3 regions of the Pseudomonas sp. StFLB209 genome follow, and region 1 is predicted to be linked to each of the others. Evidence: riboswitches for the same ligand, from Rfam matches in the RefSeq annotation. Region 1 holds a riboswitch; each other region holds the start of a gene.
What was found. Region 1 has a riboswitch for cobalamin ahead of cobO (cob(I)yrinic acid a,c-diamide adenosyltransferase). Riboswitches for the same ligand answer to the same signal wherever they lie in the genome.
Positions count from the first base shown of each region.

Region 1 (4,533 bases):
AACTGATCCGCCAGGCCGCCGCCGCCTTGCGGCATGCCCAACGTATTCTGATCATCACCGGTGCCGGTCTGTCGGCCGATTCAGGGTTGCCGACCTATCGTGGTCTGGGCGGCCTGTATAACGGCCGTACCGATGATGGCTTGCCTATTGAAATGGCGCTGTCCGGGCCGATGCTGCGCCGCGATCCGGCGCTGTGTTGGAAATACATCGCTGAACTGGGCAAGGCCTGCCTTGCTGGCGAGCCCAACATCGCCCATTACGCCATCGCGCAATTACAGCGCCTCAAGCCTGATTGCTGGGTGCTGACCCAGAATGTCGATGGCTATCACCGGGCTGCGGGCAGTCCGCCGGAGCGCCTGATCGAGATTCATGGGCAAATGACTCCGCTGTTTTGCCAGGCGTGCGGCGCCGAAGACCCGCAACTGGCCGGGCACCTGTCAGCCGAGCTACCGCCGCTGTGTAGCCATTGTCATGGCATTTTGCGACCGCCGGTTGTTCTGTTCCAGGAAATGCTCCCTGAGCCCGCTATAGACGCTCTGCAAGCGCAAATGGCGCTGGGTTTCGACGCGGTGCTGAGTATCGGCACCACCGCCAGCTTTCCCTATATTCACGAGCCGGTGTTGCGCACGCGGATTACCGGCGGCTTTACCCTGGAAATCAATCCTCAGGCCACTGATCACAGTGCGGGGATGGATATTTTCCTGCAGGGCCGGGCGGCACATGTCATGCCGGAACTCATAAGTCACATTTAATTCGATAGAATTTGCAAATCGGTTGGATAGCGGGCATAGTCGCGGCTCCTCATTTTTTGACGCCACGGTCGTGCCCATGCAAGTTTTACGCTTCGCACCCCTCGTGCCACTCGCTTTAGTTACTTTTCTATTCGGCTGCTCCACCCAGTCATCGGTGACCCAGCCAGAGCAATTCGCTCAATACCAGAATTCCGTTACCGCTCAATCCAGTGCCCGTCAGGCGCACAACATCCGTGCCCAGCAAGCTCTGGAAGCGGAAGAAGAGCTGGCCGAGTTCACCGACGAGAACGCCTACCAGCTGCCGTTGCTGGCAGACAGCATTCTGGAGCGCGGCAAGGCGCTGATCGGCACCCGTTACCGCTTTGGCGGCAACTCCACTGCCGGTTTCGATTGCAGCGGTTTCATCAGCTACCTGTTCCGCGAAGAAGCCGGCATGACCCTGCCGCGTTCGAGCCGCGACATGATGAAAATCGACGCCCCGCAGGTCTCGCGTCATGACCTCAAGCCAGGCGACCTGCTGTTCTTCAGCACTGCCGGCCGCGGCCGTATCAGCCACGCTGCGATCTATCTGGGCGACGACCAGTTCATCCACTCCAGCAGCCGCCGTAGCGGTGGGGTGCGGATCGACAGCCTGGACGACACCTACTGGAGCAAAACCTTCGTCGAAGCCAAGCGCGCTCTGGTGTTGGCACCAGCCTCCGGTGAGGCCCAGACCACTGCAATGACTTCCACCAGCGTCAAGCCGGTCAGCAACAAGCGTCATAACTAACACAAGCTGTTTGAAACGGCCTGTTAACTGGAAAGCCCGTTTGGTCGGATTGTCTGAAACCTCTGCACAGCGCTCTGGTCTTCAGCTAGTCTCTCTTAACGGGCTTTCTAGCTTTCGGCAGTAAAGCCGCATTCCTGATGGAGTTTTTGTGGTCATGTCGATTTTCTTACGCTGTGCCGTGATCTCTCTCGCTGCGCTGCTCGGCGCCTGCGCCAGCGCGCCGCCGCCCAAACCCAAGGTCGTCCAGCGGCCGGTGATCGTCGCGCCTGCGGTGCTGAATTCACCCGCTGCCGAAGACGTGCTGTTTCGCGCGCTCGGCCTGGTCGGCACGCCTTACCGCTGGGGCGGTAATACCCCGGACTCCGGCTTCGACTGCAGTGGCCTGATCGGCTATGTCTACCGCGACATGGCGGGCATCAGCCTGCCGCGTTCGACCCGCGACATGATCGTGATGAAAGCGCCCAACGTCGGCCGCGAGAACCTGCAGACCGGCGACCTGGTGTTCTTCGCCACCTCCGGCGGCTCGCAGGTCTCCCATGCCGGCATCTACGTCGGCGAAGGCCGCTTCGTGCATGCCCCGGCCACTGGCGGCACCGTCAAGCTCGACAGCCTCGGCTCGCCTTATTGGCAGAAAGCCTACCTGAACGCCAAGCGCGTTCTGGAGCCTTCCAGCCTGGCGCAGAACAACCGTTGAGCCGCTTGGGTGTCCGCCCGGACACCCAGATTGTAGGAGCGGCTTCAGCCGCGAAGCGTCGCCATTGCTTTCGCTTCTGTTGTTGCTTTTGCTTTTTGAACCGAGTTATCACAGACGCCGCCGAACGCGACGATTGGCGCCGGAGCGAGGGAACCCCGCCCCGAAGGGCGGGGCCAAGACCGGAGCAACGCCTTTGGTTAGTTTGGGCGAAACCAAAGTAACCCGCTCGTAAAGAACGGAACCTGGCGAACAGACAACTGCGGCAAAGACCCTGTGCACAACGCTAAAGATCTTCGCGGCTAAAGCCGCTCCTACGCGCAGACGCGCCGATACCCGACCCGATACCGTTTGACGCTCCATGCCCAACCCTCTACCCTTCGCGGTTTGTTTCAGGTGCCCGGCAGCCAACGGCTGGCAGGGTGAAACAGGGAAGCCGGTGGGAAGACACGCACTTCGATTCCGGCGCTGCCCCCGCAACGGTAAATGAGTCAAGACCGCGCATCGTGCCACTGGACATTCTCCGGGAAGGCGCACGGTCGGCAGGCAATGCCTCGCTCATGAGCCCGGAGACCGGCCTGTCACGTATTCAAGGCATCACGGCGGGCGATGCTCTGCGCAAGGCAACTGACTGCCTTGGCGTTCTGTCGTCCTGTTGTCTGCTTTCGCCTGCCTTTCCAGCGGAGAGCTGAGATGAACGAGTCCCTCGAACGCGACGAGCGCCATCTGGCGCGCATGCAGCGTAAAAAAGCCATTATCGATGAACGCATCGCCAACTCGCCCAACGAGTGCGGCCTGCTGCTGGTGCTGGGCGGCAATGGCAAGGGCAAGAGCAGCTCGGCCTTTGGCATGCTCGCCCGGGCGATGGGCCACGATATGCAGTGTGGCGTGGTGCAATTTATCAAGGGCCGTAACGCCACTGGCGAAGAGCTGTTCTTCCGCCGTTTCCCCGACCAGGTGCGTTATCACGTCATGGGCGAGGGCTTTACCTGGGAAACCCAGGACCGCCAGCGCGACATCGCCGCTGCCGAAGCGGCCTGGCAAGTGTCGAAGCAGTTGCTCAGCGACCCGAACATCAATCTGGTGATCCTCGACGAGTTGAATATCGCGCTCAAACACGGCTACCTCGACCTGGAGCAGGTGCTCAACGACCTGCAGGCGCGCCCGCCGATGCAGCACGTCGTGGTGACCGGTCGCGGGGCAAAACCGGAACTGATCGAGCTGGCCGATACCGTCTCGGAGATCGGCATGGTCAAGCATGCCTTCCAGGCCGGCATCCGGGCGCAGAAGGGCATCGAACTGTGAGTGATGCGCAAGCGCGACAATGTCCTGCGGTGCTGATCGCCGCGCCGGCGTCCGGCCAGGGCAAGACTACCGTCACTGCTGCCCTGGCACGTTTGCATCGCAATCAGGGCCGCAAGGTCCGGGTGTTCAAGTGCGGGCCGGACTTTCTCGACCCGATGATTCTCGAACGCGCCAGTGGTGCGCCGGTCTATCAACTGGACCTGTGGATGGTCGGCGCCGATGAAAGCCGGCGGCTGCTCTGGGAGGCGGCCGCTGAGGCTGACCTGATCCTGATTGAAGGGGTTATGGGCCTGTTCGATGGCACGCCCTCCAGCGCGGATCTGGCCCGCCACTTCGGGGTGCCGGTGCTGGGCGTTATTGACGGTACTGCCATGGCCCAGACCTTTGGTGCACTGGCGCTGGGCCTGGCCCGTTATCAGCCAGACCTGCCATTCGCCGGTGTGCTGGCCAACCGGGTTGGCACGGTGCGCCATGCGCAGTTGCTGGAAAACAGCCTGACCGAAGGCCTGCGCTGGTACGGCGCGTTGTCACGTGAAACCGGTATTGAACTGCCCAGTCGGCATTTGGGCCTGGTGCAGGCCAGCGAACTGAATGACCTGGATACGCGCCTAGATGCTGCGGCCGAGGCGCTGGCCGGCACTTGCGAAGTTGCGCTGCCGCCGCCGGTCAGTTTTGCTGCGCCCGAGCCGCAACCGGTCGAGCCCTGGCTGGCCGGGGTGCGGGTTGCGATTGCCCGTGACGAAGCTTTTGCTTTCACCTACGGCGCCAGCCTGGAGTTGCTGCGCACCATGGGCGCGGAGCTGAAGTTCTTTTCGCCGATTCACGACAGCCAGTTGCCCGAAGCGGACAGCCTGTACCTGCCCGGCGGTTACCCTGAATTGCACCACGTTGCGTTGCAGGCCAACCGCTCGATGCGCGAGGCGATTGCCGCCCACCATGCACAGGGCAAGCCGCTGCTGGCCGAATGTGGCGGCATGCTGTATCTGCTCGACGCACTGACCGATGTCGACGGGGTG
Region 1 covers NZ_AP014637.1:428,650-433,182, reverse strand. Annotated here, with positions in the region: gene PSCI_RS01960 (NAD-dependent deacylase) at 1-752, shown strand, start outside; gene PSCI_RS01955 (C40 family peptidase) at 829-1,521, shown strand; gene PSCI_RS01950 (C40 family peptidase) at 1,676-2,215, shown strand; cobalamin riboswitch at 2,590-2,808, shown strand; gene cobO (cob(I)yrinic acid a,c-diamide adenosyltransferase) at 2,906-3,517, shown strand; gene PSCI_RS01940 (cobyrinate a,c-diamide synthase) at 3,514-4,533, shown strand, end outside.

Region 2 (4,533 bases), 4.4 Mb from region 1:
AGGGGCATTGCCCAGCTGGCTGGCAAGGGCCAGCGCCGCGCTTTCAGCCACCCCATAACAGCCGGTATGGGTCAAAGTCAGCGCCGAGCGATGAGTCAACTGCGGCTCGAACGCCTGCAATTGCGCAGCGCTGAAAAATACCAGTGGCAACTGCAACTGCCCGGCCAATTGCAATAAGCCTGGGGTCTGGCGGCGTTTGTCGATTGAAGCCAGGCCGCTGACGGCGTCCAGGGTCAGGCCGTGTTGCGCCAGGCTGGCTTCAATCAACGCCAGCAGCGCCTCGGCCGGGCAGTCCTGATGACAGCCCAGCCCGATCGCCATGCAACTGTCAGGACTGGCGGGCATGGCTGCGGCGGAACAGCCAGGCACTGACGGTGCCCAGGGCAACCCAGAACACTACGTTGGTCACCAGCGAGGCGATGATGAACTGCGCTTCCAGCGCCTCGGGTGCCAGGCTCGAATGCTCGGCCGGCTGCGGCGCACCGAACAGATGCGGGGCGATCAGCCAGGCAGCGCCCAGCAGTTTCAGCCATAGGCTTTGGCCAAACACCATCAGTGCCAGACCTGCGGCCGTGGCGGCAGCGGTGGAGATCCACCAGGTCTGGCGCTGGCCCAGTTCGGCCGCCGCGGTGCCCGGCAATTCAGGCGGCAGGCCGAGGGTCGGGGCCAGGACGAATACGGCAAAGCCGGCCAGTCCCCAGAACGCGCCCTGCGCCGTGCTGTTCGGCGCGCGCAGGGTATACAGGCCTGCCAGCATCAGGGCAAACCCGACCGCCACCACCAGATTACCGCCGGTGGTCGACAGCAGCCGCTGCCAGCCGTCTTCAGGCTCCCAGGCTTCGGCGTCGTGTTCGTGGCTATGGGCCGCCACTGGTTCGCCCGCATGGCTGTGCTCTTGGGCGGCTGGGGCTTGCTCGAAGGTTTCTGCCTCAAGAATCAGCGGCGTGACCCACAGGCTTTGCACCAGGGTCAGCAGCAGGGCGGCGAGCAGGCCGCTGAAACCTGCGGTGTGCAGGATGCGCTTGAACATGACGGGCTCTCGATCAATGGCACGGGAAGGCGGCGCTGTGGCGCGTATCGTGGGCGGCGTTGTGCACCGCATCGATATGCGAGAAACCGGCGAAATACACCAGGCTGCAACCGATGACGACAGCGCCGATGGCGGCCGTCAGGCGCTGGCTGAGAGTGGCGGGGGTGGTGACCGACTGGCTGCTGCTGATGCTCGACATGACACTGGCCTCTTGTTGTGAAACGGGCAGGCATGCGCACCAACCCCACCATGAAAATGGCAGGCATCGACGGCGCCCGCCCACCGCGGGGTTGTCCAATAAAGTGATTGCGGGCCGGTCTCCGGGCTTGCGAGGGACACACAGGGTGTCTGACAAAGATCGCCTTCCCGCGCGTACGCACAGTGGATAGACCTTTCGCTCGCTTACCGTTGCGGGGGCAGCACCGGACTTTGTCTGGTCAATGGACCTGAGCAGCACCGGTTTCCCGTTTCACCCCGTGAGGGGCACCCGTAACAAGGTGTGTAGCAGAGCATGGGCGGTCAGTAACGTCAATCTCGGCGTTGACCTGTCGGTGCCCACTGCGTAGCCTTGCGGCCTTGAGGTTCCTTACGCGAGTGAGGCTAAGACGGGAATGCGGTCCCAGATCTGGAAAGTCCGCAGCTGCCCCCGCAACTGTAAGCGGTCATGTTCGCTGCCGTGCCACTGCTCAACGAGCGGGAAGGCGCAGTGAATGCCTTGAAGTTCAAGGCTCCCCGCAAGCCAGGAGACCTGCCTCTAAGCATTCTCACTACAACCGGGCGGGGTGATCCGGTGGCGATCTCCAGCGAGCCATGCGCCGCTGTCGTCCTGCTTGCCCGCCGTATTGCCAAAGGGCATCCGATGAAAACACTGGCCAAGCTTCCCGTCACCATCGTTACCGGCTTTCTCGGCTCGGGTAAAACCACCTTGCTGCGGCATATGCTCGACAACGCCGAAGGGCGCCGTATCGCGGTTATCGTCAACGAATTTGGCGAGTTGGGCATCGACGGTGAAATCCTCAAGCAGTGCACCATCGGTTGTACCGAAGAAGAAGCCAGCGGTCGGGTTTACGAACTGGCCAATGGCTGCCTGTGCTGCACCGTGCAGGAAGAGTTCTTCCCGGTGATGCGCGAACTGGTCGAGCGGCGTGGCGACCTGGACCATATCCTGATCGAAACCAGCGGCCTGGCGCTGCCCAAGCCGTTGGTACAAGCTTTCCAGTGGCCGGAAATCCGCAACGCCTGCACCGTTGACGCGGTGATCACCGTGGTCGACAGCCCGGCGGTCAAGGCCGGCACTTTTGCCGCCTACCCCGATCAGGTCGATGCGCAGCGCAAGCTCGACCCTAACCTGGACCATGAGTCGCCGCTGCACGAGCTGTTTGCCGACCAACTGGCCAGCGCTGATCTGGTCATCCTCAACAAGGCCGACATGATCGACGCTGACGGTCTGGCCGCCGTGCGCGCCGAAGTGGCTGAAGAACTGCCGCCGGCGGTCAAGGTCATCGAAGCCAGCAACGGCCGCCTGCCGCTCAACGTTCTGCTGGGGGTTGGCGCCGAGTCTGAACTGCACATTGACGGGCGCAAGACTCACCATGATTCTCACCATGATGGTGAGGAGGATGACGATCACGATCACGACGCTTTCGATTCGATCTCCATCAAGCTGCCGCAAGCCGAAGAGGCTGTGTTGCTCAGTGCCCTTAATCAACTGGTGGTCGAATACGGCATCCTGCGCGTCAAGGGCTTCGCGGCCATCCCTGGCAAACCGATGCGCTTGCTGATTCAGGGCGTGGGTACGCGCTTTGACAAACACTTCGACCGCGCCTGGCGAGCCGATGAAGAGCGCGCCACGCAACTGGTGCTGATTGGTCAGGAACTGGACGCCGCTCAGCTTGAAGCGCGTCTGAACGCGGCACTGGCCGGCTGACCCATGCACCTGCTGCGAACCCAGCCCGGCGGCTTTGTACCCGACGACAGCATTGCCGATCTCGGCCAGACCCCCGCCGAGCTGGTGATTCTCTGCAGCGGTGACTCCAGCCTCGCGCTGCTGGCCGAAGCCGCCCGGCAACTGCCGGATGACTACCCAAGCCTGCGCCTGGCCAACCCGATGCAGGTCCAGAACCATGCGTCGGTCGATCTGTATGTCGAAGACGTGCTGCAGCATGCGCGGTTGATCCTGATCTCGCTGCACGGCGGCATTGGCTACTGGCGCTACGGCGTCGAGCGGCTGATGGAGCTGGCCGGGCGCGGCGTGCAGGTGATCCTGGTGCCCGGTGATGATCGCCCGGACCCTGAGCTTGCCGATCTTTCCACTGTGCCGGCCGCCGAGCGTGACCGACTCTGGCAGTACCTGCGTCAAGGCGGGCTGGATAACGCGCTGAACCTGTTCCATTGCGTGGCCAGCCACTGGTTGCAGCGCCGTTACCCTTGGCAGGAACCGCAGGCCTTGCCGCGCACCGCGATTTATCATCCGCAGCACGGCACCACCGAGCTTGCCGGTTGGCAAGCCGACTGGGACAGCGACGCGCCGGTGGCGGCGCTGCTGTTCTACCGCTCGCACTTGCAGGCAGCCAATACCGGTTTTATCGACCTGTTTTGCGCCCGTTTAAAGGCCCAGGGCCTGAATCCGCTGCCGATTGCCGTCGCCAGCCTGAAGGAGCCTGGCTGCCTGAGCGTGGTCGAAGACTGGCTGGACCAAGTCGATGCCGCGCTGATTCTGAATACCACCGGCTTTGCCCAGTCCAGCCCGGAAGCGCCGCATCTGCGCCCGTTTCGCCGCAATATCCCGGTGATCCAGGCCATTTGCGCACAAGACAACGAGCCGGCCTGGCAGGCCAGCGAGCTGGGCCTGGGGTCCCGCGACCTGGCCATGCACATCGCCTTGCCGGAACTGGACGGGCGCATCATCAGCCGACCTATCAGTTTCAAGGACCTGGCCTGGCGCAGTGAGCGCAGCCAGTCTGATGTGGTCTGCTACCGCGCCCAGCCAGAGCGCATGGACTTTGTCGCTGCCCTGGCGCACAACTGGGCGCAACTGGCCCGGCTGGCCAATGCCGACAAGCGTGTTGCACTGATTCTGGCCAACTACCCGACCCGCGATGGGCGTATCGGCAACGGTGTCGGTCTGGATACCCCGGCGGCGGCGCTGAATATTTTGCGCGCCATGCAGCAGCAGGGCTATCCGGTGCAGGACCTGCCCGCCAGCGGTACCGAACTGATCCAGCAGTTGCTCGGTGGCGTGACCAACGACCTGGAAACCCTGGACCTGCGCCCCTGCCAGCAAAGCATGGCGCTGGACGAGTACCTGCAGGCCTTTGCGCAACTGTCGAGCGCCAATCAGGCGGCCGTGACTGAGCGCTGGGGCGCGCCGCAGGCTGACCCGATGTTTCGCAGCGGACGGATGATGATCGCCGGCATCCGCCTGGGCCTGACCTTCGTCGGTATTCAGCCGGCGCGGGGTTATCAGGTCGATCCGAGCGCCGTTTACCACGACCCCGACCTGA
Region 2 covers NZ_AP014637.1:4,841,807-4,846,339, forward strand. Annotated here, with positions in the region: gene PSCI_RS21815 (cobalamin biosynthesis protein) at 1-321, opposite strand, end outside; gene PSCI_RS21820 (CbtA family protein) at 329-1,030, opposite strand; gene PSCI_RS21825 (CbtB domain-containing protein) at 1,044-1,229, opposite strand; cobalamin riboswitch at 1,325-1,536, opposite strand; cobalamin riboswitch at 1,593-1,800, shown strand; gene cobW (cobalamin biosynthesis protein CobW) at 1,890-2,957, shown strand; gene cobN (cobaltochelatase subunit CobN) at 2,961-4,533, shown strand, end outside.
Region 2: another riboswitch for cobalamin. It lies ahead of cobW (cobalamin biosynthesis protein CobW); the one in region 1 lies ahead of cobO (cob(I)yrinic acid a,c-diamide adenosyltransferase).

Region 3 (4,533 bases), 5.3 Mb from region 1:
TCGACGTTGTCACCCTGTAACAAGCCTTTGTGCGGCGCTCGCCCCATGGCCACCACATCCTGCACGCTGAGGCCGAAATCCTCCGGGAACTCCTGCTGCATCACCGCGATGCGCCGGGCGCTCCAGCGCTGGGTCTGCTGCCAGAGATTCTGGCCGTCAAGCAGCACCTGGCCGGCATCCGGCTGGCTGAAGCGCCAGGCGCAGCGCAACAGGCTGGTCTTGCCGCTGCCGTTGGGACCGATCAGGCCGACGAACTCGTGCTCACCGACCTGCAGGTCAATGTCGTGCAAGGCGAAGCCTGCGGCGCGCGCCCATTCAAGTTGCTGGATGTTCAGATGCGCCATAAAGGATTCCAGTCGGGGCGCCGGCGGTGGGCCACCAGCGCCAATGGCGGTCAGAAACGGTAGTCAGCACTGACAAACAACGAGCGAGGCTGGCCCATCAGCCATTGCTGACCGCTGTTCTGCCCGGTCACCACGTAGCGGCGATCCAGCAGGTTATACAGTTGCAGCCCCAGACGCACGTCCGACAATATCTGCCAGCCAAGGTTGGCATCCACCACCGTGTAGCCCGGCACCTGAGTGGTATTGGCGGTATTGGCATAACGGGCGTCGACGTAGCGCAGACCGATCCCGACGTCCACATCGTCACTGACCGCCTTGTTCAGCCACAGGTTGGCGCTGCGCCGTGGCACGTCGGTGGGACGGTTGCCAGCCCGCGATACGCTCTGGCCGTTGGAAACTTCGTCAAAATCATCGTATCTGGCGCGTACCACCGAGGCGTTGGCCGAGACCTGCCAGCCCTGCGCCAGGCTCAGGTCGAGGCTGGCTTCCAGGCCATTGGAGGTCTGCTGGCCGACCTGCTGGCTGAGGCGGGTCAGCGGATCGACCGACAACAGCTTCTTCTTGACGATGTGGTAGGCCGCCAGGGTCCATTCACCCTGCCCGTCCCAGAACTGCTGCTTGAGGCCGAACTCAGTCTGTTTCGCCTCGGTCAGGTCCATCTGCTGCTGGGTCGGGTTGAGGCTGATCAGGTTGCTGATGCCGTCCTCACTGGTCGAGTACTGGCCGTACAACGACAGTTGGTCGGTGACTGCGAACACCAGCCCGGCACGCCAGTTGCCGCCATCGAGGCTACGGTCGCTGCGGGTGCCGGCGCGCATGTCGTCGCGATTGATGTGGTTCTGGTCGCGGCGGATGCCGGTAACCAGCGACCAGCGCTCGGACAGTTGCAGGCGGTTTTCGGCAAACAGGGCGAAGGTGTGGGTGACGGTGTTGGCCAGCGGCCGGAACGGCGAGTTGCTCTGGAAATAGCCGTCAGCCGCTTGCCATGGGTCGATGTAGTCGCCGCCAACATCGTTGTACGGCGAGTTGTTATCGAGCTCAAAGCGGATCTTGTTGTACTCGGCGCCCACCACGGTCTGGCTGTCCAGGCCGAACAGCGAGTGCTTGAAGGTAAAGCTCTGGCGGTCGCCGATCTGTTCCTGGTCGTGCTTGATTTCCAGGTAGTCGCCGCGCAGCAGTTGGCCGCGTGTACTGTCCCAGCTGTAGATTTCAGCATTGCGCCAGTGACGGCGGCTCTTGACGTAGTACAGCTGATTGCTGGCGCTGATTGAGTCGCTGAGCGTCCAGTCGGTGGTCAGGCGTGTCCATTGATCGTCGTAACGCTGCACGGCGTTACGCAGGTTGTAGTTCTCGTCGCGCAGGCTGTCGCGGTAGTGGCCGTCGATCAATGGCGTGCCGAAGTACGACGAAGGCTCGCTGTTGCCGCGATCATGGGCCAGGGTAAAGCTCAGGTCATCGCTGGCCTGCCAGCGCACGGCCAGGCTTAGCGCATTGCTGCGCGAATCGCCGTGATCGACCCAGCCATTGCTCTGTTGCTGGTTGAGGGTCAGGCGATAGCTCAGGCTGTCGCTCAACGAGCCGCCACTGTCCAGTGCCGCCTGCTGACGATCGTATGAGCCATAACCCAGGCGCAGGCGGTTGCGAATTTCGCCTTCGAACGGTTTCTTCGGCACGATATTGACCGTCGCCCCGGTCGCACCTTCGCCATACAGCACCGATGCCGGGCCACGCAGTACATCAATGTGCTCGACCATCCAGGTGTCCACCGGAAAGGTCTGGGTGCCCATGCCGGTGTAGAAGCGTGAGCCGTCAAACAGGGTCATTACCGATTCGTGCCCGGTAAAACCGCGCGCCGACAGCGCGGTGTTGCCGTTGCCCGGTGCGGCAATGCTGGTAATCCCCGGCGCACGGGTCACCGCGTCCTGCACGCTCTGATTGTTGCGCTGCTCGATGGCAGTGCTGTCGATGCGGGTGGCGCTGGCCGGCGTTTGCAGTGGCGTCAGGTTGAGCCGCGAAGCGCTGGGCAACGGGGTGCTCAGGGCGGTTTGCGGCTGATCGGCCTGCTCTTGAACTGTGGTTGCCGGCAAGGCCAGGCTGCCGGGTTGCTCGGCCAGGGCTACAGGAGAAAGGACCACCGGCGAGAGCGCCAGCAGGCTGAACTGCAATGGAGAAAAACGGGACATGCTATTCCAACTCGATGAGGAAAGATGAACCCGGAGGGGAATAACGCATAGGCAATCAGGCACGCAGACGCACCCGAATACCGGCCTGCGCCCGCCCACCGCGGGGTTGCCAAACTGAAGTTGCAGGCCGGTCTCCGGGCTTGCGAGGATCATGAAACCTTCACCTTCCCATGCAGCCTGTGAGGCTGTAGCACAGTGGTATATAGAAGGTTTCGCTCGCCTACCGTTGCGGGGGCAGCGCCGGACTGGTCATCTGAGTGACGCACCGGCTTCCCGTTTCACCCCATGCACGGCGGCATGGGACACCTGAAACTGGGCGGCATCTGACCACCGATGAACGGTCGAGTCAATAGTAGATGACTCACCGCCGTAGGAGCGGCTTTAGCCGCGAATTGGTCTTGCGTTTTGTGCATGGGTCATTGTCGCGGTTGTCTGGGCTGCCGGTTTCGCCCCCGAATCGACGCCTACCCTCGGCCAGCGCCCAAGTCGCGATTTGCGTCGTCTGTGCCATCTCTACTCAAAGATCAAAGGCAACGGCAACAGCAACTGAAGAAACTTCAGTTGCTTGAGTGTTCAGTCGTAACGAAACGCTGCTGCACGCTGACCCGGATAAACGCGCCGATAAACAGCACGGTATAGAACATCACGATGGTCGGCGCCGGGGCGCTGTCGAGGAAGAACGCCAGGTACACCCCGAAGAACGCCGCCAATAGTGAAATCAGCATGGACACCAGCAGCATGGCCTTGAAGGTCCGGGTCAACAGCAAGGCAATCGCCCCTGGCGCGATCAGCAAGGCGATCGCAAGGATGATCCCCGCCGCCTTGAGCGCACCGACGATGGTCAGGGATATCAGACTCAGCAGTCCATAATGCAGCCAGCGCACCCGCAGGCCCACCGCCTGGGCGTGTGCCGGGTCAAAAGCATGCAGCAGCAGGTCTTTCCATTTCAGGCCGATGACCAGCAGGGTCAACGCGGCGATCAACGCTGAGCCGAGGATGTCGTCCAACCCTACCCCGAGAATGTCGCCGAACAGGATGTGGTCCAGATGCACAGCCGATTCGATCTTCACATACAGCACCAGCCCCAGACCGAACATCCCGGAGTACACCACGCCCATCACCGTGTCCTGTTTGATGCGGCTGTTGTCCTTGAGAAAGCCCGAACTGATGGCGCAGAACATCCCTGCCACGAAGGCGCCCACGGCGTAGGGAATATTGATGATGTAGGCGATCACCACCCCCGGAAACACTGCGTGGGACACCGCATCGCCCATCAACGCCCAACCGCGCAGGACCATGAAGCACGACAGCAGCGCCATCGGCAGCGAGACCAGCACCGCAACGATCAGTGCGTTGACCATGAAGTCGAACTCAAAGGGGCTGAGCAAGGTTTCCAGCAGGCTCATGGCTGCACGTCCAGAGCCGCCTTGCCGCGTCGCCGCGCCGCCAGCATGCCGTGTTTGGGGGCGAGGAAAAAGGCGCAGAGGAAGATCACGGTCTGCAGCACCACGATGATCCCGCCGGTGGCACCGTCGACAAAGTAGCTCAGATAGGCACCGGCAAAGCTGGTCAGCGCACCGATGCTCACCGCAATGATCAGCAGCCGCTCGAAGCGGTCGGTCAGCAGGTAGGCCGTGGCGCCGGGGGTGATGACCATGCAGATCACCAGAAACGCCCCCACGGTCTGCAATGCCGCCACCGTGCAGGCTGACAACAGGGTGAAGAAGATGCCCTTGAGCAGGGTCGGGTTCAGGCCAATCGAGCGGGCGTGGTTTTCATCGAAAAAGGTGACCATCAGGTCTTTCCACTTGGCGGTGAGAATCACCAGCGAGATCATGCCAATCAACACCAGTTGCACCGTATCGCCCGGCGTAATCGCCAGAATATTGCCCTGCACGATGGTCTGGATGTTCACGGAAGTGGGCGACAGCGAGACCATGAACAGGCCCAGGCCGAAGAACGAGGTGAAGATCAGGCCGATGATCACATCTTCCTTGAGCTTGCTG
Region 3 covers NZ_AP014637.1:5,697,641-5,702,173, forward strand. Annotated here, with positions in the region: gene PSCI_RS25360 (ABC transporter ATP-binding protein) at 1-344, opposite strand, end outside; gene PSCI_RS25365 (TonB-dependent receptor) at 395-2,527, opposite strand; cobalamin riboswitch at 2,636-2,852, opposite strand; gene PSCI_RS25370 (metal ABC transporter permease) at 3,085-3,933, opposite strand; gene PSCI_RS25375 (metal ABC transporter permease) at 3,930-4,533, opposite strand, start outside.
Region 3: another riboswitch for cobalamin. It lies ahead of PSCI_RS25365 (TonB-dependent receptor); the one in region 1 lies ahead of cobO (cob(I)yrinic acid a,c-diamide adenosyltransferase).